3 linked regions of the Accumulibacter sp. genome follow. The protein of the gene in region 3 interacts with the protein of the main gene of each other region in a pairwise test. Links are inferred from orthologs where the notes say so. Each region holds a gene or a part of one and is shown on either strand. Other genes may lie near its edges. The genes, in order: zapD, V5B60_RS09390 and ftsZ.

Evidence for each region.
Region 1: the proteins of ftsZ (region 3) and zapD interact in binary tests that used the Escherichia coli proteins (3 or more experiments, as listed by UniProt). The link is inferred for Accumulibacter sp. from one-to-one orthologs.
Region 2: the proteins of ftsZ (region 3) and V5B60_RS09390 interact in binary tests that used the Escherichia coli proteins (3 or more experiments, as listed by UniProt). The link is inferred for Accumulibacter sp. from one-to-one orthologs.

The regions. Positions count from the first base shown.
Region 1 is NZ_JAZKUG010000001.1:539,820-546,849, reverse strand. Bases 2,798-5,546 are described here. They hold zapD (cell division protein ZapD), read right to left. Parts: upstream 4,682-5,546; coding sequence 3,914-4,681; downstream 2,798-3,913. Other genes in these bases: V5B60_RS02470 (SPOR domain-containing protein), read right to left, coding at 5,362-5,546; coaE (dephospho-CoA kinase), read right to left, coding at 4,742-5,365; V5B60_RS02485 (TolC family protein), read left to right, coding at 3,213-3,617; V5B60_RS02490 (ammonium transporter), read left to right, coding at 2,798-3,181. Also shown: V5B60_RS02500 (ATP-binding protein), read right to left, coding at 1-520; mltA (murein transglycosylase A), read left to right, coding at 567-1,802; more of V5B60_RS02490, read left to right, coding at 1,979-2,797; more of V5B60_RS02470, read right to left, coding at 5,547-6,060; V5B60_RS02465 (TrpB-like pyridoxal phosphate-dependent enzyme), read right to left, coding at 6,060-7,030. UniProt on the Escherichia coli protein: Cell division factor that enhances FtsZ-ring assembly. Directly interacts with FtsZ and promotes bundling of FtsZ protofilaments, with a reduction in FtsZ GTPase activity.
Region 2 is NZ_JAZKUG010000001.1:2,161,950-2,169,002, reverse strand. Bases 2,223-4,994 are described here. They hold V5B60_RS09390 (rod shape-determining protein), read right to left. Parts: upstream 4,245-4,994; coding sequence 3,201-4,244; downstream 2,223-3,200. Other genes in these bases: gatA (Asp-tRNA(Asn)/Glu-tRNA(Gln) amidotransferase subunit GatA), read left to right, coding at 4,641-4,994; gatC (Asp-tRNA(Asn)/Glu-tRNA(Gln) amidotransferase subunit GatC), read left to right, coding at 4,348-4,644; mreC (rod shape-determining protein MreC), read right to left, coding at 2,229-3,152; mreD (rod shape-determining protein MreD), read right to left, coding at 2,223-2,224. Outside these bases: mrdA (penicillin-binding protein 2), read right to left, coding at 1-1,618; more of mreD, read right to left, coding at 1,700-2,222; more of gatA, read left to right, coding at 4,995-6,110; Asp-tRNA(Asn)/Glu-tRNA(Gln) amidotransferase subunit GatB, read left to right, coding at 6,220-7,053. UniProt on the Escherichia coli protein: Forms membrane-associated dynamic filaments that are essential for cell shape determination. Acts by regulating cell wall synthesis and cell elongation, and thus cell shape.
Region 3 is NZ_JAZKUG010000001.1:1,012,646-1,019,815, reverse strand. Bases 514-3,402 are described here. They hold ftsZ (cell division protein FtsZ), read left to right. Parts: upstream 514-1,319; coding sequence 1,320-2,486; downstream 2,487-3,402. Other genes in these bases: lpxC (UDP-3-O-acyl-N-acetylglucosamine deacetylase), read left to right, coding at 2,581-3,402; ftsA (cell division protein FtsA), read left to right, coding at 514-1,254. Outside these bases: V5B60_RS04480 (cell division protein FtsQ/DivIB), read left to right, coding at 1-28; more of ftsA, read left to right, coding at 25-513; more of lpxC, read left to right, coding at 3,403-3,510; V5B60_RS04460 (hypothetical protein), read left to right, coding at 3,515-3,703; V5B60_RS04455 (DciA family protein), read right to left, coding at 3,690-4,124; V5B60_RS04450 (dihydrofolate reductase), read right to left, coding at 4,213-4,743; V5B60_RS04445 (thymidylate synthase), read right to left, coding at 4,753-5,574; V5B60_RS04440 (hypothetical protein), read left to right, coding at 5,743-7,170. UniProt on the Escherichia coli protein: Essential cell division protein that forms a contractile ring structure (Z ring) at the future cell division site. The regulation of the ring assembly controls the timing and the location of cell division.

The sequences.
Region 1 (7,030 bases), 480 kb from region 3 along the record:
CCGCAAAAGAGCCGTCGAGCACCACCTTGAGCGCCTTGTAGCGTGCGTCTCCGGATTCGAAGGAGAGGTCGTCGCAGAAGATGATGAAACGCTCCGGGCGTTCCTCGACCAGCTCGACGATCTGCGGCAGGTCGGTCAGCTCGGCCTTTTCCACCTCGATCACGCGCAGGCCCTGCGCTGCGTACTCGTTGAGCAGCGCCTTGATCAGCGATGACTTGCCCGAGCCACGTGCACCGGTGAGCAGGACATTGTTGGCCGGCAGCCCGGCAATGAACTGGCGGGTATTGCTGTCGAGGCGAGCCTTCTGCTCGTCGATGTCGCGCAGGTCGGCAAGGCGGATTCGGGGCAGGCGGCGGATCGCCTGCAGGTGGCCGGATCCGTTCGCGCCGCGCCAGCGGAAGGCATGCGCCGCGCTCCAGTCGGGAGCCGTTGCCGCGGGCGGCAGCAACGGCTCGAGGCGATCGAGGAGGCGCTCGGCGCGAGCGAGAAAGGAGGCCAGCTGCGCCAGGGAGTCACTCATTGAACAGTATACTGGGCGGGTTGCACGAACCCGATACTCTAGCCAAATGATCCGCAAAAGCCAATCACGTTGCCTCGTCATCACCGTCCTCGCGCTGCTGCTCACCGCCTGTGGCAGCACGGGCAAGCCGCCGCTCGGTGGCGGCGCCGGCGCCACCGCCTGCCCGCCGTGTCCGGATTGCCCGGGGGCAGCACCGCCAGCCGTCCCCAGGATGGACGCGAAGCCGCTGCAGGCGGCGCGCTGGAGGGACCTCCCAGGCTGGAGCGACGACGATCTGGCAGCCGCTTGGGCGCCTTTCCTGCGGTCGTGTCGCGGTCTTTCCAGTCGCGCGCAGTGGCCGCAATGGAAAGCCGTCTGTGACGAGGCGCGGTCCATGGCCGCGCCGACGGCCGCCGCCGCCAGGGCCTTCTTCGAGTCACGGCTGCAACCGTGGCTGCTGACCAATCCCGACGGTTCGACCCGCGGTCTGGTGACCGGCTACTACGAGCCGCTGCTTCGCGGCTCGCGCACGCGTGGCCAGCCCTACCTGCAGCCGGTGCTCGGCGTTCCCCCCGACCTGCTGACGATCGACCTCGGCAGCGTCCTGCCCGAGCTGAAGAACATGCGCCTGCGCGGTCGCCTGCAGGGCAACCGGGTCGTCCCCTACCTCTCGCGTGCCGAGATCGGCAAGCGTGCGAACGAAGGCGGCGAACGGGTGCTGCTCTATGTCGACGATCCGGTCGAGCTCTTTTTCCTGCAGGTGCAGGGTTCCGGGCGCGTGCAGTTGTCGGATGGCAGCACGCTGCGGCTGGCCTATGCCGACCAGAACGGCCACCCCTATCAATCGATCGGTCGCGTGCTCGTCGATCGTGGCGAGATGAGCCTCGAACAGGCATCGATGCAGTCGATCAAGCAGTGGGCGCGCGCCAACCCGAGCCGGGTCACCGAACTGCTGAACGCCAATCCGAGTTACGTCTTCTTCCGCGAGGAAGCGATCCGCGGCAAGGAGGGCGACGGCCCGAACGGCGCACTGGGCGTGCCGCTGACCCCAGAGCGCAGCATTGCGGTCGATCCCCGACATGTCACCCTCGGCGCCCCGGTGTTTCTGGCGACGTCCCGTCCCGATTCGGTGCAGCCCTGGCGACGGCTGGTGATGGCGCAAGACACCGGCGGCGCCATCCGCGGCGTCGTCCGGGCCGACCTCTTCTGGGGCTTCGGCGCCGCTGCCGGCAACGAGGCCGGGCGCATGAAGCAGCAGGGGCAGATGTGGGTCCTGCTGCCAGCCGGGGCCGCACCACCGTAGGTCGCGGCTGAGCTCTCGGAGTGCCCCGTCGCCCCGTTCTGGTGCGTAGACTCCCGCTGATGCATCCTGATTGTGCGCGGAATGGGCGCATGCCGTAGATGATGGTCGATTCCGGGGCATGACAACCCTGGAACGGGATTTGCTTGTTGGCTCCATCACGAAATCCTGGAGGAGCCATGGAAGCACTCAAGTCTGGTAGCGACGTCCTCTTCATCCTGCTCGGCGGCATCATGGTGCTGGCGATGCATTCCGGTTTTGCCTTTCTCGAGCTGGGGACCGTCCGCAAGAAGAGCCAGGTCAACGCGCTGGTGAAGATCCTGACCGATTTCTCGGTGTCGACCATCGCCTATTTCTTCGTCGGCTACAGCATCGCCTACGGCGTCAATTTCTTCGCCGGCGCCGACACCCTACTGGACAAGAACGGCTTCGAGCTGACCAAGTTCTTCTTCCTGCTTACCTTCGCTGCGGCGATTCCGGCGATCATCTCGGGCGGCATTGCCGAACGCGCGCGTTTCTACCCGCAGCTGGCGGCGACCTTCCTGATCGTCGCCCTGGTCTATCCGACCTTCGAGGGCATCGCCTGGAACCAGGCCTTCGGCATCCAGGCGTGGCTCAAGGCGACCTACGGCGAGGAGTTCCATGATTTTGCCGGTTCCGTCGTCGTGCACGCGATGGGTGGCTGGCTCGCCCTGCCGGCGGTTATCCTGCTCGGCGCGCGTCACGGTCGCTACACGAAGGAGGGCAGGGTGTCGGCGCACCCGCCGTCATCGATCCCCTTCCTGGCTCTCGGCGCGTGGATCCTCACCGTCGGCTGGTTCGGCTTCAACGTCATGAGCGCGCAGACGATCGACAAGATCTCCGGGCTGGTGGCGATGAACTCGCTGATGGCGATGGTCGGCGGCACCCTGGTGGCGATGGTCGCCGGCAGGAATGACCCGGGCTTCGTGCACAACGGTCCGCTCGCCGGTCTGGTGGCCGTCTGCGCCGGCTCCGACCTGATGCACCCGATGGGCGCCCTGGTCGTCGGTGGTGTCGCCGGCGGCCTCTTCGTCCTGATGTTCACGCTGACGCAAAACCGCTGGAAGATCGACGACGTTCTCGGCGTCTGGCCGTTGCACGGGCTGTGCGGCGCCTGGGGTGGCCTCGCCGCCGGCATCTTCGGCAGCAAGGCGCTCGGCGGTGTCGGCGGCGTCGCGTTCATGCCGCAGCTCCTGATGACCCTGCTCGCGATCGGCATCGCGCTGGTGGGTGGCACCGTGGTTTACGGGTTGCTGAAGAGCACCGTCGGGCTTCGTCTCGATCGCGAGCAGGAGTTCAACGGCGCCGATCTCTCGATTCATCGCATCACGGCAACGCCGGAACGCGAGACGAACTGGTAGGGGCTCGGAGGGCCTCTACCCGCTGCACTCGATGCTCGCGCAGGGGATTGGCGGCAAGCATGGCTCCGCGGCGACGCTGATCGTCGTCCTCGGCGTCGCCCGCGAAAACTCCGCGCTGCCGAAGCGCAACCTGGAGGCCACCGAGCGCCGGTTCAAGCATGGCAACGACTCGGAAGTCGACGTGCAGCAGGCGAAATCGCAGTACCTGAGCACGCTCGCCACGATCCCGCAGATCGCGGGCAACCTGCGCCAGACGCGGAACGCGCTTTCCGTGCTGCTCGTCGGCCCACCGGGTCCGCAAGCGGAAATGGCGGCGGGACGGGAACGCACCCCGCGGACCGAACCGGCGATCGTCGTCGACATGTCGGCCGAGATGCGGCGGCGTCGCCCCGACGCGCGTGCGCCGAGATGCGCCTGGCGGCTCAATCGGCGCTGATGAAGCAGATTGCGCTGGAACTGCCTTGGCGAGCCTGCCTCCCAGAGGACATCCCGCCAGTCCTCGTTCGCCATGTGGACGACTTCGCGCAGTTTCTCGATCTTTCCGTCGCAAAGCTTGAGAACGGCGAATCTCAGGTTTTCCAGTGCGTATTCGTCGCAGTCACTGCAGTTGGGAAGGTTGTTCGCGCACTGTTCCGTGATGATGCGAACAACCTCCTCGACGTCGTCCGGCGGAAAGAGTCTCTCGACCGCTTTCGCGATGTTCGGTGTCAGCGGCAGCGCGATGTCGGCTGCCTACAGATTGCAGAACAGCATGTCGAACTCGACATCGGTGTCGCAGTGGCGCGGCCGATGGTCGCTGTCGGGGCGGGTGAAGCGGATGTTCAGCGCGTACTTGTTGGCGCTGATCTCCGGAATGTAGGGGTCGTGCAGCTTGAGCGAGATACGGACCATCTGTGACGTACTCTGGACGTTGCTGCCACCGAGCATGAGCTGGAACGCCCCACCGCTGGCGACATGGTGCTCGGAGCGGCCACTCGCGCGCAACAGGCGCAGGACGATCGTCAGCGCGTCACGCAGCGGCAACAGCGGTTGCAACCAGCCGAGCAGCGCCTCGCGGCGGACGTCGGGTGGCTGATGCCGCCAGTAGTGGTACGAGGGGAGGTCGAACTCGCAGACCCCGCCGGGGATGCTGGCACGACTCTTGATGCTCATCAGCCAGTCATTGTCGCGCAGGTGCTGGCCGATCTTGCCCGCCATTCCGAGCAGTGCCGCCGAAGCGTTTTCGATCTCGTACAGTGCGCCAGCGAGCGCGTCCTCGGATATGTCCGGATTGTTGCGAAACGCCAACAGGCTCTGACGTTGACGCTCGAGTTCCTGTATCAGGTCCATCTTCAGGTCGGCACGGCCGGACACGTCGAGGATCTCGAACAGGGTGAGGAGGACGACATGATGCTCCTGCGAGCCGTCCCGCTGCATGAAGCTGCTCAGTTTGTGGAACAAATCCTCCAGCCGCAACAGTGTGCGAATGCGCTCATTGAAGGGATATTCGTAGGTGATCACGCTGCCGCCGGCATCGGAATGGACGATTTCCGATGATTCTGAAGCATTTGCAGCAAAACCTCAACGGTCGACATGAGCTTTCGCCGCCGCCAGCTCAAGATAGCGGTGGTGCAGCGCCTCGACGCGTGGTCCGAGCAACTCGATCGTCCCGTCGTTGAGCACCACATCGTCTGCCACCGCGCGGCGCTCGTCGGCAGACGCCTGGCTGGCGATGATCGCGCGAACCTCGTCGGCGCTCAGTCCGCTGCGCGCCATCACGCGCGCCACCTGGACCTCTTCGCTGCAGTCCACGACCAGGATGCGGTCGCTCCGCTCCCGATAGGTCCCGGATTCCACGAGCAGTGGCACGACCAGGACGACGTAGGGAGCGGTCGCCACGGCCGCGCAGCGCTCTTCGCTCCGCTGCCGGATCAGCGGATGCAGGATGCCTTCGAGCCGTGCCTTGGCGGCAGCGTTCGCGAAGACCAGGCGGCGCATGGCGGCGCGGTCGAGGCTACCGTCCGCACGCACGACGCTACTTCCAAATGCACCGGCAATCGCCGTCATCGCGCCACCATCGGGCCCGGTCAACTGGTGGGCGATCAGATCGGTATCGACCAGCGCCGCGCCCCGTTCGGCCAGGAGATCGGCGACCGTGCTCTTGCCGCTGCCGATGCCGCCGGTGAGGCCGACGATGAAGCTCACGGCGCACCCGTCGCGGGCGCCGCACAGGCCTTGGCCGTGACCTTGGGCAGCCGGGCGGCGATCGAGCGCTGCAAGGCTTCGGCCTGCGCTGCCGGGCCACGGATCTCGAGGATCACGTACGCCGGTCTTCCCGTACGCTGGCCCATTCTTGCCGATTTGACGCCCTTCGCGCGCAGGGTTTCGAGACCGGCATTGGCTGCCTCCTCTGTTCGGTAGGTGCCGAGCGAGATCGCCAGCTGGTTCGGCCCACTGGCCTGGACGACGAAGAAATCGTCGACGCCAAGCTGCTGCAGCTCCGCCGTCTTCTTGCCGACTTCCTCCTTGCTGGCGAGAGGTGGGATGTAGACCCAGTAGCCACTGTTCTCATTCACCGTGCGACGGTTCGTCCGGAACTCGGCGAAGCTCTCGCGCAGCAGTTGCTCGACCTCGTCGGCCTCGCTGGCTGCCAGATCGCTCCAGATGCGGCAACTCTCGCTCGCCTTCTGCTCTCCGGGCGTGCCGCCATTTGCCCTGGCTTTGGCCGACGGTGGCGGTTCGCCGCGCGAGACGACGACGATGCGCTCGGGCAACAGTTGTTGCTCCACACGATGCGCATCGCCTTCGGCCGGGGCGCCCAGGTAGCCTCGTGCCCAGACGAAAAGCAGCAGGTTGGCGAGGACGAGGGCGAAGACGAGCGGGCGCAACGTGTTCACCATCAGAGCCTGGGCAGATGCTCCAGTGAAGCCCGGATCGCCTCCTGCGGGTACTCGAAGTCCTCGAGCTGGCCGGCGAAGTAACGGTCGTAGGCCGCCATGTCGAAATGGCCATGGCCGGTGAGGTTGAAGAAGATCGTCCGGCTCTCGCCACTCTCCCGGCAGCGCACGGCCTCGTCGATTGCCGCCCGGATGGCATGGTTCGACTCGGGCGCTGGAATGACGCCCTCGGCGCGCGCGAACATCACGCCCGCCTCGAAGGTTGCCAGTTGCGGTACTGCGACCGCCTCGATCAGTCCGTCGTGATAGAGCTGGGAGACGAGCGGTGAGTCACCGTGGTAACGCAGGCCGCCGGCATGGATGCCCGGCGGCATGAAGTCGTGGCCGAGGGTGTACATCTTCATCAGTGGCGTGAAACCCGAAGCGTCGCCGAAATCGTAGGCATAGGCGCCCTTGGTCAGCGTCGGGCACGATGTCGGTTCGACCGCCACCAGTCGCGTCGGGCGGCCGTTGCGCCCGCCGCTGGCATTGTCGGCGATGAACGGGAAAGCCACGCCGGCGAAGGACGAGCCGCCGCCACAGGGGGCAAAGATCACATCCGGCCAGTCGCCAGCCTTTTCGAACTGTTTCTTCGCTTCCTGGCCGATGATTGTCTGGTGCAGCGCGACGTGATTGAGCACCGAGCCGAGCGCGTAGCTGGTGTCGGAGCGCGCGGCCGCCTCCTCGACGGCCTCGGAGATCGCGATGCCGAGCGAGCCCTGGTTCTCCGGGTCGCGGGCGAGCAGATCGCGGCCGGTCTGCGTCATCGGCGACGGGCTGGCGAAGACCTCGGCGCCCCAAGTCTGCATCATCGAGCGGCGGAAGGGTTTCTGCTCATAGCTGATGCGGACCATGTACACGCGCACCTCGAGACCGAACATCTGGCCGGCAAAGGCCATCGAACAGCCCCACTGTCCGGCACCGGTCTCCGTGG
Region 2 (7,053 bases), 1.1 Mb from region 3 along the record:
CAGCGCCGGCGAAGGCGCGCGCGCTGGTGCCGCCGATATTGACCCCGACCAGCGCCCGCTTGATCACCTCGACGTTCTGCCGCTTCCAGGGCAGGACGCGCAGTGGCTCGGGCTCGATCATCGTCTTCTCGCCTGTGCGGCTGTCGGTGATGTACTTGACCAGATGCGGGCGGTACATGATGCCGTTGTTGGCGATCGTCGCGGTGGCCTGCGCCAGCTGGATCGGCGTATAGGAATTGTAACCCTGGCCGATGCCGATCGAGATCGTTTCGCCGGCAAACCACTTTTGTTGCTCGGGCCGCCGGAAACGGCGCTTCTTCCACTCGGGTGAAGGCAGCACTCCCGGCGACTCACCCTCGATGTCGACGCCGGTGCGCTGCCCGAAACCGAGTTGGCCCATGAAACGGGCGATCGCGTCGATCCCCATGTCATTGGCCAGGACATAGTAGTAGGTATCGCAGGAGACGACGATCGACTTGTGCATGTCGACCATGCCGTGTCCGCCCTTCTTGTCGTCACGGAACTGATGCCCGCCAAAATTGAAGACGCCCGGATCGGAGATGGCCTGCCCGGGCGTCCGCTTGCCGGTCTCCAGCGCCGCCAGCGCCATGAAGGGCTTGAAGGTCGACCCTGGCGGATAGGCACCATTCAGTGCGCGATTGAGCAAGGGCTTGTCGGGTGAGTTGTTGAGCTGATCCCAGTCGTCGCTGCGGATGCCGTCGATGAACAGGTTGGGGTCGAAGGTCGGCACCGACACCAGCGCGAGGATGCCGCCGGTCGCCGGCTCGATCGCCACCAGCGCGCCACGGCGGTCGCCGAAAGCCTTCTCGGCCATCTCCTGCAACTTGATGTCCAGCGTCAGGGTCAGGTTGTTGCCCTGCACCGGAGCGCTGCGCGACAGGCTGCGCACGGCGCGACCGCCGGCGTCGATCTCGACCTGTTCGTAACCGGTCTCGCCGTGCAGCTGGAACTCGTACTTCTGCTCCACCCCCGACTTGCCGATATGGTCGGTTCCCTTGTAATTGTTCGTCTGTTCGTTGTCCTCGATGATCTCGAGGTCGCGCCTGTTGATCCGGCTGATGTAGCCGATGGCATGGGCACCGACCGAACCCTCGGGATAGTGGCGGAAAAGACGCGCCTTGACCTCGACGCCGGGAAAGAGGTAGCGGTTGGCTGCAAAGCGCGCCACTTCCTCCTCGCTCAGCCGCGAGCGGATCGGCAGACTCTCGAAGGTCTTGCTCTCCTCGAGCAGCCGGCGGAAGCGCTTCCGGTCCTTCGGCAGGATTTCGATCAGCTTGCCCAGACCTTCGATGGTGGCGTCGAGGTCGTCGACGCGCGACGGCGTGATCTCGAGGGTGAAGGCCGAGTAGTTGCGCGCCAGCACGGTCCCGTGGCGATCGACGATGACCCCGCGGTTGGGAACGATCGGCACCAGCGAGATGCGGTTGTCCTCGGCGCGGGTGGAGTAGTAATCGTGCTGTACGACCTGCAGGTGGAAGAGACGGGTAGCGAGGACGACGAAAGCGGCAAAGACGGCAAAACCTGCGAGGCTGACGCGAAAACGGAAGCGCTCGAGTTCGCGATCGGGAGCAACGAGCTGCGACTGACGAGCGAGCACGCGTACCCCCTTCAGTGAAGCGGCAGCGCCGGTACTGCGGAGGTTCCCCGTGGAGACCGCAGCAGAACTTCGGGCCGTTGCTCAGAGCGGACGATTGGCATCATGGTCGACGGACTGATGTTGTGGCAACAGGAGAACGAAGGTCAGCACAGGCCAGAGCAGGGTCGCCAGCAGAGGCCCCAGAAGGTAGCCGATGCCCGGGAATTCCCCACCAGCGACGGTGCGTACGGCGACCTGCACCAACGGCACCAGCAGCAACAGTGGAAGGACATGCAGCGCCTGCTGCGCGAGCGGGAACCAGAGGATCCGCCGCGACAGTGAGCCGCCCCCATAGACCGCCAGGACATAGGCCAGTGCATGCTGCCCCAGCAGTCCGGCATCGGCCACGTCCATCGCAATGCCGCAGAGAAAGGCGAGCCCCATCCCGACACGGCGCGGCTCGCGGACGCTCCAGAAGACCAGAACGAGCGCCAGCCAGTCCGGCAGGCCGGGCCAGGGAGCAGTTGGCAGCAGGTTCAACAGCAGCGCCGCAGCCAGACTGCAGGCGATGAACCACGGGCGAACCGGCAGCAGGATGCGGGCGGAAGAACGATAGCTGGTCTGCATGCGCCTACTCCCTCCTGAGTCGCTTCTTGCGTGCCGACGGTGACTTGAGCGCCTTCGCCTCGCGGCCTGGTTGCGCAATTTCCGCGGGCAGGGCAACCGGCGGCCGCTGCTCGAGAACCATCACCTCGCTGAAGTTCTCGACGCCCGCCAGCGGCATGCAGAAGATGCGGGCGAAGGAGTACGAGGTGTCACGCTCGACATGCACTACCCGGGCAACGGGAAAGCCGGGCAGAAAGATGCCGTCGAGACCGGAAGTCACGAGCTCGTCGCCGTTCTGCACGTCGGCGTTGGCCGGCAGGAAACGCAGCTCGAGCTGCCCGTTGCCAAGCCCGAAGACGACCGAGCGCTGACCGGTACGAACGATCTGTACCGGTACCGCCTGCTCCTTGTCGGTGATCAGGGTGACCTCGGCGACGAAGGGGAAGACCCGTGTCACCTGGCCAACGACGCCGGCGTCGTCGATCACCGGCAGGCCGGCGACAACCTGATCCTGTTGCCCCCTGTCGATGACGATGCGTCGTGTGTAGGGATCACGCGCCGTGTACAGGATCTGTGCCACCTGACCCCTGGCATGCTGCCGCTCCTTGACGCCAAGCAGCTTGCGCAGACGTTCGTTTTCGGCTTCCAGCTGCTGCGTGCGCAGCACGGTCGTCGCCTTTTCCATGCGAGCCTGCTGCAGACGGGCATTCTCCTCGCGCAGGTGGGTCAGGCTGACGAAGTAATCGCCGGCGCTGGCGACTGAATGCGCCGGCAGGTGCGCCAGTTGCTGCAGCGGCTGCGTGAACAGCGACAACGCCTGGCGCACGACCTCCAGCGCCTGCAGGCGCGCATCGACGACCAGAAGAGCAACCGAAAGCGCGACGTAGAACGAAAGCAGCGCCAACGGCGCCGGGCCGCGCTTGAAGAAGGGTGGCGGCTGGTTTTCCATCGCTCAGGCCTGGCAACTGGCAGCGCACGGCAGTGCCGCCGCCACGGATCAGTCGGAAGCGAAGATGCTGCCGAGATTGTCCATCTTCTCGAGCGCCAGACCGCAGCCGCGCGCGACGCAGGTCAGTGGCTCCTCGGCGACGATCACCGGCAGACCGGTTTCTTCCATCAGCAGCCGGTCGATGTCGCGCAGCAGCGCGCCACCTCCGGTCAGGACCATGCCCTTCTCGGCAATGTCGGCACCGAGCTCGGGCGGGGTCTTCTCGAGCGCCGACTTGACCGCCGAGACGACGCTGTTCAACGGTTCGGTCAGTGCCTCGAGGATCTCGTTCGAGGAGATGGTGAACTTGCGCGGAATGCCTTCAGCCTTGTTGATTCCCGACACTTCCATCTCGCGCACCTCGGCACCGGGAAACGCCGACCCGATCCGCTTCTTGATGTTCTCGGCGGTGTTCTCGCCGATGAGCATGCCGTAGTTGCGACTGATGTAGTTCATGATCGCCTCGTCGAGCTTGTCGCCGCCGACCCGCACCGAACCCGCATAGACCATGCCACCGAGCGAGATGACGCCGACCTCGGTCGTCCCGCCGCCGATGTCGACGACCATCGATCCGGTCGGCTCGGAGACCGGCAGACCAGCACCGATGGCTGCCGCCATCGGCTCCTCGATGAGGAAGACCTGGCTGGCACCGGCACCGATTGCCGACTCGCGGATCGCCCGCCGTTCGACCTGGGTCGACCCCGACGGCACGCAGATGATGATCCGTGGCGACGGTGACAAAAGGCGCGAGTCATGCACCTTCTTGATGAACTGCTTCAGCATCTGCTCGGTGACCGTGAAGTCGGCGATCACGCCGTCCTTCATCGGCCGGATGACGGTCAGCGCCCCCGGCGCCTTGCCGAGCATTTCCTTGGCCGACTTGCCGACCGCCTGGATGGTCTTCTTCGAGCTTGGACCGCCCTCGGTCCGGATGGCGACGACCGACGGTTCATCGAGAACGATCCCTTTCGAGCGCACGTAGATCAGCGTGTTGGCGGTACCGAGATCGATCGCCAGATCATTCGAGAAGTAACTGCGCAGAAAACTGAACATGCTTGCGAAATCCGTGATGGCCCCAAGCCGGGGCTGCGGTGGGAAAAACTTTTATGATACCTTATATGGCTCGCCCGTTTACCACCTTAGTGATTTCGTAACCATGTCGCTCACCCTCGACCAAGTCCACCGCATTGCCCACCTGGCCCGCATCGAAGTCGACGACACCGAGGCGCGCAGCACCCTTGGCCAGCTCAACGAGATCTTCGGCCTGATCGAGACGATGCAGGCCATCGACACGCAAGGCGTCGAACCGATGGCGCACGCGCAGGACCTGGCGCAGCGCCTGCGGCCCGACGGCGTGACCGAGAGCGATCAGCTGGCCTGGCGATCTGCCTTCCAGGCAATCGCGCCGGAGGCCGACGCAGGACTTTACCTCGTGCCAAGGGTCATCGAATGATCGAACACAGTCTCGCCGACATTGCGCAGGCCCTCGCCAGCCGACGAATCTCGAGCGTCGAGCTGACGACGCTCTACCTCGATCGCATCGCCCGTCACAACCCGCAGCTGAACGCCTTCATCACCGTCGCCCCGGAGCGCAGCCTGGCACAGGCGCGAGCCGCCGACGCGCGGCTGGCGCGAGGCGACACGCAGCCGCTGACCGGGATTCCGATCGCGCACAAGGATATCTTCTGCGCCAAGGACTGGCTGACGACCTGCGGCTCGAAGATGCTGGGCAACTTCGTCAGCCCCTATGATGCAACGGTGATCAGCCGCTTCCAGCAGGCCGGCGCGGTGCTGCTCGGCAAGACCAACATGGACGAGTTCGCCATGGGTTCCTCGACCGAAACCTCGTTCCATGGCCCGACAGCCAATCCCTGGGCACTCGATCGCGTTCCCGGCGGCTCGTCCGGTGGCTCGGCAGCGGCGGTGGCGGCCCGTCTGGCGCCAGCGGCAACCGGCACCGACACCGGCGGATCGATTCGTCAGCCTGCTGCCTTGTGCAACCTTTCCGGGATGAAGCCAACCTATGGCGTCGTCTCACGCTACGGCATGATCGCCTTCGCCTCGTCGCTCGACCAGGCGGGCCCACTCGCCCGTTCCGCAGCCGACTGCGCCTTGCTGCTCAACTGCATGGCCGGCTTCGACGAACTCGACTCGACGAGTCTCGACCGTCCGCGCGAGGATTTCACCCGCGAACTCACGGCTGCCACGGGCAGCAGGCCGCTGGCCGGACTGCGCATCGGCCTGCCGGAGCAGTTCTTTGGCGGCGGCTGCAGCCCGGACGTCATGCAGTTGATCGAAGCCGCCATTGCCGAATACCGCCAGCTCGGCGCCGAGACCGTGCCTGTCAGCCTGCCGAGCATGAGTCTCTCGGTCGCCGCGTACTATGTGATCGCACCGGCAGAGGCGAGCTCGAATCTGGCACGCTTCGACGGCGTCCGCTACGGCTACCGCGCCCCCGCCTACGACGACCTCACCGACATGTACTGCAAGACCCGCGCGCAGGGCTTCGGCGCCGAGGTCAAGCGCCGCATCCTGATCGGCACCTATGTCCTCTCGCACGGCTACTACGACGCGTATTACCTGCAGGCCCAGCGCATCCGCCGGCTGATCGCCGACGACTTTGCCGAGGCTTTCCGACAATGCGACGTCGTCCTCGGGCCGACCAGCCCGAGCACCGCTTTCCGGCTTGGCGAGAAGGCTGCCGATCCGGTGCAGATGTATCTCTCCGACATCTACACCATCGCCGTCAATCTGGCGGGACTGCCGGCGATGTCGATTCCCTGCGGCTTTGCCGGCGGCCTGCCGGCAGGCCTGCAATTGATCGGCAACTACTTCACCGAGGCTCGGCTGCTCGACGTCGCCCACCGCTATCAGCAGGTGACCGACTGGCACCGGCAGTGCCCGGCCGGTCATGCCTGAGAGGCCAAAGCTTCCGGTCGGGCAGGCCGCCGACCCGGCGACCCCGTTCCGCCCCGTCGCGACCATCGCCGCCCGGCGGCTGCGGCCCTTGTAGAGTGAGCAAGCAAAGATGAAACACTGGGAAGTCGTCATCGGCATTGAAACGCATGTCCAGCTGTCGACCGCGTCGAAGATCTTTTCCGGCAGTTCGACCGCCTTCGGTGCTGCCCCCAACCTGCAGGCCAATGCCGTGGATATCGCTCTGCCCGGGGTGCTGCCGGTACTCAACAAGGCGGCCGTCGAATGCGCCATCCGCTTCGGTCTCGCGGTGGGCGGCGAGGTCGCCGCGAAATCGGTCTTTGCGCGCAAGAACTACTTCTATCCAGACCTGCCCAAGGGCTATCAAATCAGCCAGTACGAGCTACCCGTGGTACGCGGCGGCGGTCTGCCAATCCAGTTCGGCGAGAAGGAGAAGCTCATCTCCCTGACGCGGGCCCACCTCGAGGAGGATGCCGGCAAGTCGCTGCACGAAGGACTCGGGCCAACCGCCCAGGGCAGATCGGGAATCGACCTCAACCGCGCTGGCACGCCGCTGCTCGAAATCGTCAGCGAGCCCGACATGCGCTCCGCCGTGGAAGCTGTCGCCTATGCCCGGGCGCTGCACGCCCTGGTTCGCTGGATCGGTATCTGCGACGGCAACATGCAGGAAGGCTCGTTCCGCTGCGATGCCAACGTTTCGGTCAGGCCGGCCGGCGAAGTGCGTCTGGGTACCCGGCGCGAGATCAAGAACCTCAATTCCTTCCGCTTCCTGCAACAGGCGATCGACTACGAGGTGCAGTGGCAGATCGCCACCATCGAGGACGGCGGCATCATCGAGCAGTCGACGGTGCTGTTCGACCCCGCTGGCGGCGAGACGCGGGCCATGCGTTCGAAGGAGGACGCGCACGATTACCGCTATTTTCCC
Region 3 (7,170 bases):
GGTTCAAGAGGTCAAAGGAAAGAGATGAGCAGGGATAGCAAGGATCTGATCGTTGGACTCGACATCGGTACGTCGAAGATTGTTGCGCTGGTGGCCGAGCTCACTCCCGAGGGGCGGCTCAACGTCATCGGCATGGGCTCACAGGAGTCGAGGGGGCTCAAGAAGGGGGTCGTCGTCAATATCGAGGAGACGGTTGCGACGATCTCGCGCGTCCTCCAGGAAGTCGAGCTGATGGCCGACTGCAAGGTGCGCGATGTCTACACCGGGATTGCCGGCAGCCACATCCGCAGCTTCAACTCGAACGGGATGGTGGCCATCAAGGACAAGGAAGTCACACCGATGGACGTCGAACGGGTCATCGAGACGGCGCGCGCGATGCCGATCCCGGCCGACCAGGAGATACTCCACATCCTGACGCAGGAGTTCATCATCGACGACCAGGACGGCATACGCGAGCCGATCGGCATGAGCGGCTTCCGCCTCGAAGTCAAGGTGCACATCGTCACCGGAGCCGTTTCCGCCGCCCAGAACATCGTCAAGTGCGTGCGCCGCTGTGGCCTCGAAGTCAATGACCTGGTCCTGCAACCCCTGGCGTCGAGTTGCGCGGTCCTTTCCGATGACGAGAAGGATCTCGGCATCTGCCTGATCGACATCGGTGGCGGCACGACCGATCTCGCGGTGTGGACGCAGGGGGCGATCCGCCACACCTCGGTGATCCCGATTGCCGGTGACCAGGTGACCAACGACATCGCCATGGCGCTGCGCACGCCGACACGAGAGGCGGAGGACATCAAGCGCAAGTACGGTTGTGCGCTGGCGCATCTCGCGGATCCCGAGGACGTCCTTGATGTCGCCGGGGTCGACGACCGTCCCTCGCGCAAGCTGTCGCGTCGGGCGCTGGCCGATGTCATCCAGCCGCGCGTCGAGGAACTCTACGAACTGATCCAGGCGGAACTGCGGCGCTCGGGTTTCGAGGATGTCCTGTCATCGGGAATCGTCCTCACCGGAGGCGCCTCGGTGATGCCCGGGATGATCGAACTCGGCGAAGAGATCTTCCACATGCCGGTGCGCCTGGGCGTGCCGAAGTATCAGGGGGCGCTTGCCGATGTGGTTCAGAGCCCGCGGTTCGCGACTGCCTGTGGCTTGCTGCTCGAGGCCCACACGCAGCGCAAGCGCGGTCTCAAGGTGCGCGAGACGCGCGATGTGAAGCAGGTTTTCGGTCGCATGAAGTCGTGGTTCGAAAAGAACTTCTAAGCCTGTCAGCGATGACGAGAGGCGTTTCTTGGGTTTGGTGAAATTTTTTTGCAGAGGAGGCGACAATGTTTGAAATCATCGAGAAGGAACAGAGCGAGCGCGATACCGTGATCAAGGTGATCGGCATCGGTGGCGCCGGCGGCAACGCCGTCGATCACATGATCCGCGAGGGCGTGAACGGCGTGGACTTCATTACCGCCAATACCGATTCGCAGGCGCTTGGCCGCAGCATTGCCCTGCAGAAGCTGCAGCTTGGCAAGACCGGCCTGGGCGCCGGCGCCAAGCCGGAAGCCGGCAAGAGCGCGGCGATTGAGGAGCGCGAGGCGATCGCCGCTTCGCTGCAGGGTGCGCACATGGTGTTCATCACCGCCGGCATGGGCGGAGGCACGGGTACCGGTGCCGCGCCGATCGTCGCCGAGGTGGCGCGCGAACTTGGCGTGCTGACCGTTGCCGTCGTCACCAAGCCTTTCGCTTTCGAGGGCAAGCGGCTGAAAGTCGCCGAGGTAGGGATTTCCGAGCTGCAGAAGCACGTCGATTCGCTCATCGTCATCCTCAACGACCGTCTGATGGACGTCCTTGGTGAGGACGTCTCGATGGATGAAGCCTTCCGCGCGGCCGACAACGTGCTGCGCAACGCCGTCGGCGGCATTGCCGAGATCATCAACTTCCCCGGGTTGGTCAACGTCGACTTCGAGGATGTGCGGACGGTGATGGGCGAGATGGGCATGGCGATGATGGGCTCGGCGAACGCAGCCGGTGTCGACCGCGCGCGGATCGCTGCCGAGCGCGCGGTTTCGTCGCCCCTGCTTGAAGGGGTGAACCTCTCCGGTGCCAAGGGCGTGCTGGTCAACATCACGGCCTCCCGCTCGCTGAAGATGAAGGAAGTCAACGAAGTGATGAACACCGTCCGCGCGTTCGCCGCAGACGATGCGCACATCATCTTCGGCGCCGTCTACGATGAGCAGATGGCTGAGGAGATCCGTGTCACCGTGGTGGCTACGGGCCTCGGCCAGGCGCAGGCCAAGCAGCGCCCCTTCGAGGTGATCCGCAACGTCGACCGTCAGGCGACCGGAACCGACGGACCGTTTGGCGGCGGCGCCATCGATTACTCCTCTCTGGACCAGGTCCCGGCGATCGTCCGCAAGGGACGCAGCGCGACAGTCGAAGCGCTGGCCAACAGCGGCGTCGACCGTTACGACATCCCCGCCTTCCTGCGCAAGCAGGCCGACTGAACGCGATCTCCATGCCTCCTCTGCGGGAATCGGCGTCTGTCCGGGCCGCCCGGCCTGTGCTAGAATCAGCCGATTCCCTCCTTTTTTCAGACACATGTTGAAGCAGCGAACGCTCAAGGCTGTCGTCAGCGCGGCTGGCGTCGGCCTCCATTCCGGCGTCAAGGTGAACATGAGCCTGCGTCCGGCGGCGCCGGGAACCGGCATCGTCTTTCGCCGGATCGATCTCGATCCGCCTGTCGACCTGCCGGCATCGGCATTGCTCGTCACGGACACCCGCATGTGCTCGTGCGTCGAGCGCGATGGCGCCAAGGTCGGGACGATCGAACACCTCATGTCCGCCTTCGCCGGACTCGGGGTCGACAACGCCTTCGTCGACGTCGATGCCGCCGAACTGCCGATCCTCGACGGTTCTGCTTCGCCCTTCGTCTTCCTCATCCAGTCGGTTGGCATCGAGGAACAGCCGGCGGCCAAGCGATTCATTCGCATCAAGACGCCCGTCGAGGTGCGCGAGGACGATCCGGCCGGCGCGAAGTGGGCCCGGCTCGATCCTCACGACGGCTTTCGGCTGTCTTTCTCGATCGGCTTCAACCACCCGGCGATCGATCGCACGGGGCAGCACGTGACGATTGATTTTGCCGACCATTCCTATGTGCGCGAAGTGGCGCGGGCGCGGACCTTCGGTTTCATGCAGGAGGTCGAGTGGCTGCACGAGAACGGTCTGGCGCAGGGCGGTGGGCTCGACAACGCCGTCGTCCTCGACGAGTATCGCGTGCTCAACGCCGACGGCTTGCGTTACGACGACGAGTTCGTCAAGCACAAGGTGCTCGACGCGATCGGTGACCTGTACCTGCTTGGCCACCCGTTGCTGGCCGCCTTCAGCGCGCACAAGTCGGGACACGCCCTGAACAACCTGCTGGCGCGCAGGCTGTTGGCCAGCCCCGAGGCGTGGGAGTTCGTCAGCTTCGAGAACGGTGACCTGGCGCCGCAGGCCGTGGCCCGCTGGCTGGAATCGCCGGCTTTCTGAGCGGATGTGGCTGCTCCGCCTGCTCGCCGTCCTGACGGTGCTGGCAGTGGCCGCGGGGGCCGTGCTCTTCGTCTTCACCCGCGACAGGCGCTATCTGACTTTCTCCTGGCGGCTCTTTCGCTACTCGTTGCTCGTCGCGCTGCTGGTCTTTGCGCTGATGATCATCGAGCGGGTCGCCGTCATTCCTGTCTAGCCGACCGCGCCAGCAGGCGCTCGACGGCCTGGCGCAGCGGCGACGCGGGGAGTGACTCGCGCAGGGCAGTCAGGCGCTCGCGACTGCCGGCGGTGAGCGGCCTGGATTGCGGCGTTGCCGTCGGGATGCGCGTCAGCGGCGCATGGACCCGGATCTGCAGGCCGCGACAGTCGATGCCCCGTCGCGTGACTTCGTCTGCCAGCGTTGGCGCGAGCTGTCGCAGTTTCGCCGCGACAGCCCCGTTGTGCGCGTGTATGACCAGGATGCCCGACTTGAAATTCGCCAGGTTGCTCGCCTGCACGAGGTGCGCCGGCGCGACACGCCGGAAGACGTCGTCCAGCCGGCGCAACAGTTGCGCGTGCGCCAGGACCTTTGCCGCGCCATCTGGTGCGCCGAGAAAGCGGTGCAGGGTTTCGGCCATCTGCCGCGGCCCTCACGAAGGACGATGGCCGCATGCTATCCGCTTGCCGAGCCCTTGGCAATCAGCTCTGCCAACCACCAATCCCCGGTCAAGAGGCCGCTGGTACCGAGAGCTGCCGCTGCGCCCGTTCGTAGATGACGAAGTCGAAATCGGGCACGGTGCCACCCTTGCTGCCCGGCGAAGAACCGACGCGGCGTGAAACCTCCCGCCATTGCCCTGCCGGCAGTTCGGGAAAGAATGCGTCGCCGCTGGCTTCGGCGGCGACCTCGGTCAGGTACAGACGGTCCGCCAGCGGCAGCGTCTGACGATACATCTCGGCACCGCCGATGACGAACACCTCGCCGGCGGCACCGGCGATCTGCAGCGCTTCCTCGATCGAGCTTGCGCGGCTGGCGCCGGGCGGCCGGTAGCCCGGATTCCGGCTGACGACGATGTTGTGCCTGCCGGGCAGTGGACGAAAGGCATCCGGCAGCGATTCCCAGGTCTTCCGGCCCATGATCACCGGTTTGCCGCCGGTCGTCGCGCGGAAATGGCGCAGGTCTTCGGGCAGGCGCCAGAGCAACTGCTGGTCCCTGCCGATCGCCCGGTTTCGTGCCACGACGGCGATCAACGAGATCATCGCCGGCACCTAGACGGCAACCGCCCCCGCAATGTGCGGATGCGGATCGTAGCCCGCGAGCTCGAAATCCTCGAAGCGGAAGGCGAACAGGTCTCCGACTGCCGGGTTCAGCCGAATCCGCGGCAGGCCGCGTGGTTCACGGGTCAGCTGCAGCCGCGCCTGATCGAAATGGTTGCTGTAAAGGTGGGCATCGCCAAAGGTGTGCACGAATTCGCCCGCACGGTAGCCGCAGACCTGTGCCAGCATCAGTGTCAGGAGGGCGTAGGAGGCGATGTTGAAGGGAACGCCAAGAAAGATGTCGGCGCTGCGCTGGTACAACTGGCAGGACAATCGGGATCGTTGGTCCCGGTCGTCGGCCGGCGCGGGTGCGACGTACAGCTGAAACAGGGCGTGGCAGGGCGGCAGCGCCATGCGCTCGACGTCGCCCGGGTTCCACGCCGTAACCAGATGGCGGCGTGAGTCGGGATGGTGCCTGAGTCCATCGACCAGTTGCGCCATCTGGTCGATCTGTCTGCCGTCTGCCGTCTGCCAATGACGCCATTGATGGCCGTACACCGGCCCGAGATCACCGTTCGCGTCGGCCCATTCGTCCCAGATACGGACCCCGTTGTCCCGCAGGTAGCGGATGTTCGTCTCCCCGCGCAGAAACCACAACAGCTCATGCACGATCGAGCGCAGATGAAGCCGTTTTGTCGTCAGCAAGGGGAAGCCGTCGTCGAGCGCGAAGCGCATCTGCCAGCCGAACACCGACCGCGTACCGGTGCCCGTACGGTCCCCCTTCGCGCAGCCCTTGTCCAGCACGTGCTGCATCAGGTCCAGATACTGCCTCATCCCTTGCCCCAGCCGATGTCCCGTGCCCAATTGTAAGCCATGCTGGGGTGACGGCCTGCCCCAAGCCCCAGTAATGTTGCCGACCGACATGGCTGCGACCTCGCTCCTGCTCGCATGCATTACAATTGCTCTTCCAACTTGGCGACCCGTGACGAGGCCGGCTCACCGATGATTCTCAACCTGTTCCCGCAGCGTCCCGACCATCCGCTGGCTGATGGCAAGGAGTTGAAGCGGATCGTCGCCGAGCTGTTGGTCGCCCGGCCCGCCAACGCCGTCGAGGAGGTGACGACCTGGTTCGAGTCGCTCAAGCATGCCCGCAACTTCCGCGTCGATCGCTACTTCGATGTCCTGCGCCAGCTCGATGAGGCCGCCCAGCCGCATCTGCGTCGTCTGGGGCGGGACTACGTGCAGTCGCCACACCTCTCTCCGGCCGAGCGAGGCCGCATCTGGACGCGCTGCCACGTTTTCTGCGTCGAAGTCGCAGCGAGTTACGCGCTGTGTCTGTCGCGCGCACGGCTGGAACCGCGCAGCAAGGGCAGCGATGCACTCAAGGCGTCACTTCCCCTGATCGAGGCGCGCCTGCTCGCGGCGCGTCGCTGTCAGCTGAAGTGGCTCGCGTTCCGCTACGCCGCCGCCGGTGCGGAAGTCTGGCAGGCGCTGGGCGCGAGCTATCTGGCAGCCGAGCAAGGTGGCTACGCGCAGAAGTCGCTGCAGCTCTATCCGGCACAGCACGGTCTGACCAGCGCCCAGCAGCAGTACATCCATGCCCTGGTCTTCTGCTCGTCGTCGATGGACGGCCTGTTGCCGGAGCAGATCGAGCTTGCCGACCGCCTGATCGCCCACTTCCTCTCCTCTTTCGTCCTCTTGCCGACGCCGCGTGCGGACAGTGTCTATTGGATCGACGCCGCCACTGGCGAGCCGCCCACCCGACTGGGCCGGCGACCGGGCATGATCCGCCCCAGCCTGCGCTATCTCTCCCCCGTGCCGGCATTGGCTGGACTCAACGAGTTGATCCATCGCCTGGAACATGGTGAGTTGCCGACGGACCTCAATCTCGGCGGCGAGTACCCGCCGAAGACGGTCCTCGCCGTGATGCGCCACCTGCGACCCTACTGGGCGCTGCAGCCACCGCAGCGGCAGCACCGACGGCACGCCATCAGGACGCAGATGACGGTGTTCGAGGGCTTCGAGCAGTGCTACATGGTCTTCGCCGGGGCCACCCTGCAGCTGCAGGAGGATCCGGCGCGGCAACAATGGCTGGTCGACGACATCAGCCTCGGTGGTTTCCGCGCGCTGCTCGACCGCTCGTCCGAGGGCCGCGTGCGCCTGGGAGCCCTGCTCTGCATGCGGGCCGAAGGGAGCGACAACTGGCTTCTCGGTGTCGTCAGGCGGCTGGGCTCATTGCCTGATGGTGCCGCCACCGTCGGCGTGCAGGTGCTGTCGAGGCGGGCAAGAAGCGTCGACCTGCGGCCGCGGCGCAGCGGCTTCGCCGCCGCCGTGGCCATCCCCGGCATCCATCTTGGCGATGAACATGGCGTTGCCGACGTGCTGCGCGTCCTCCTGCCGCTTGGCGGCTTCCAGGTTCGCGACAACCTC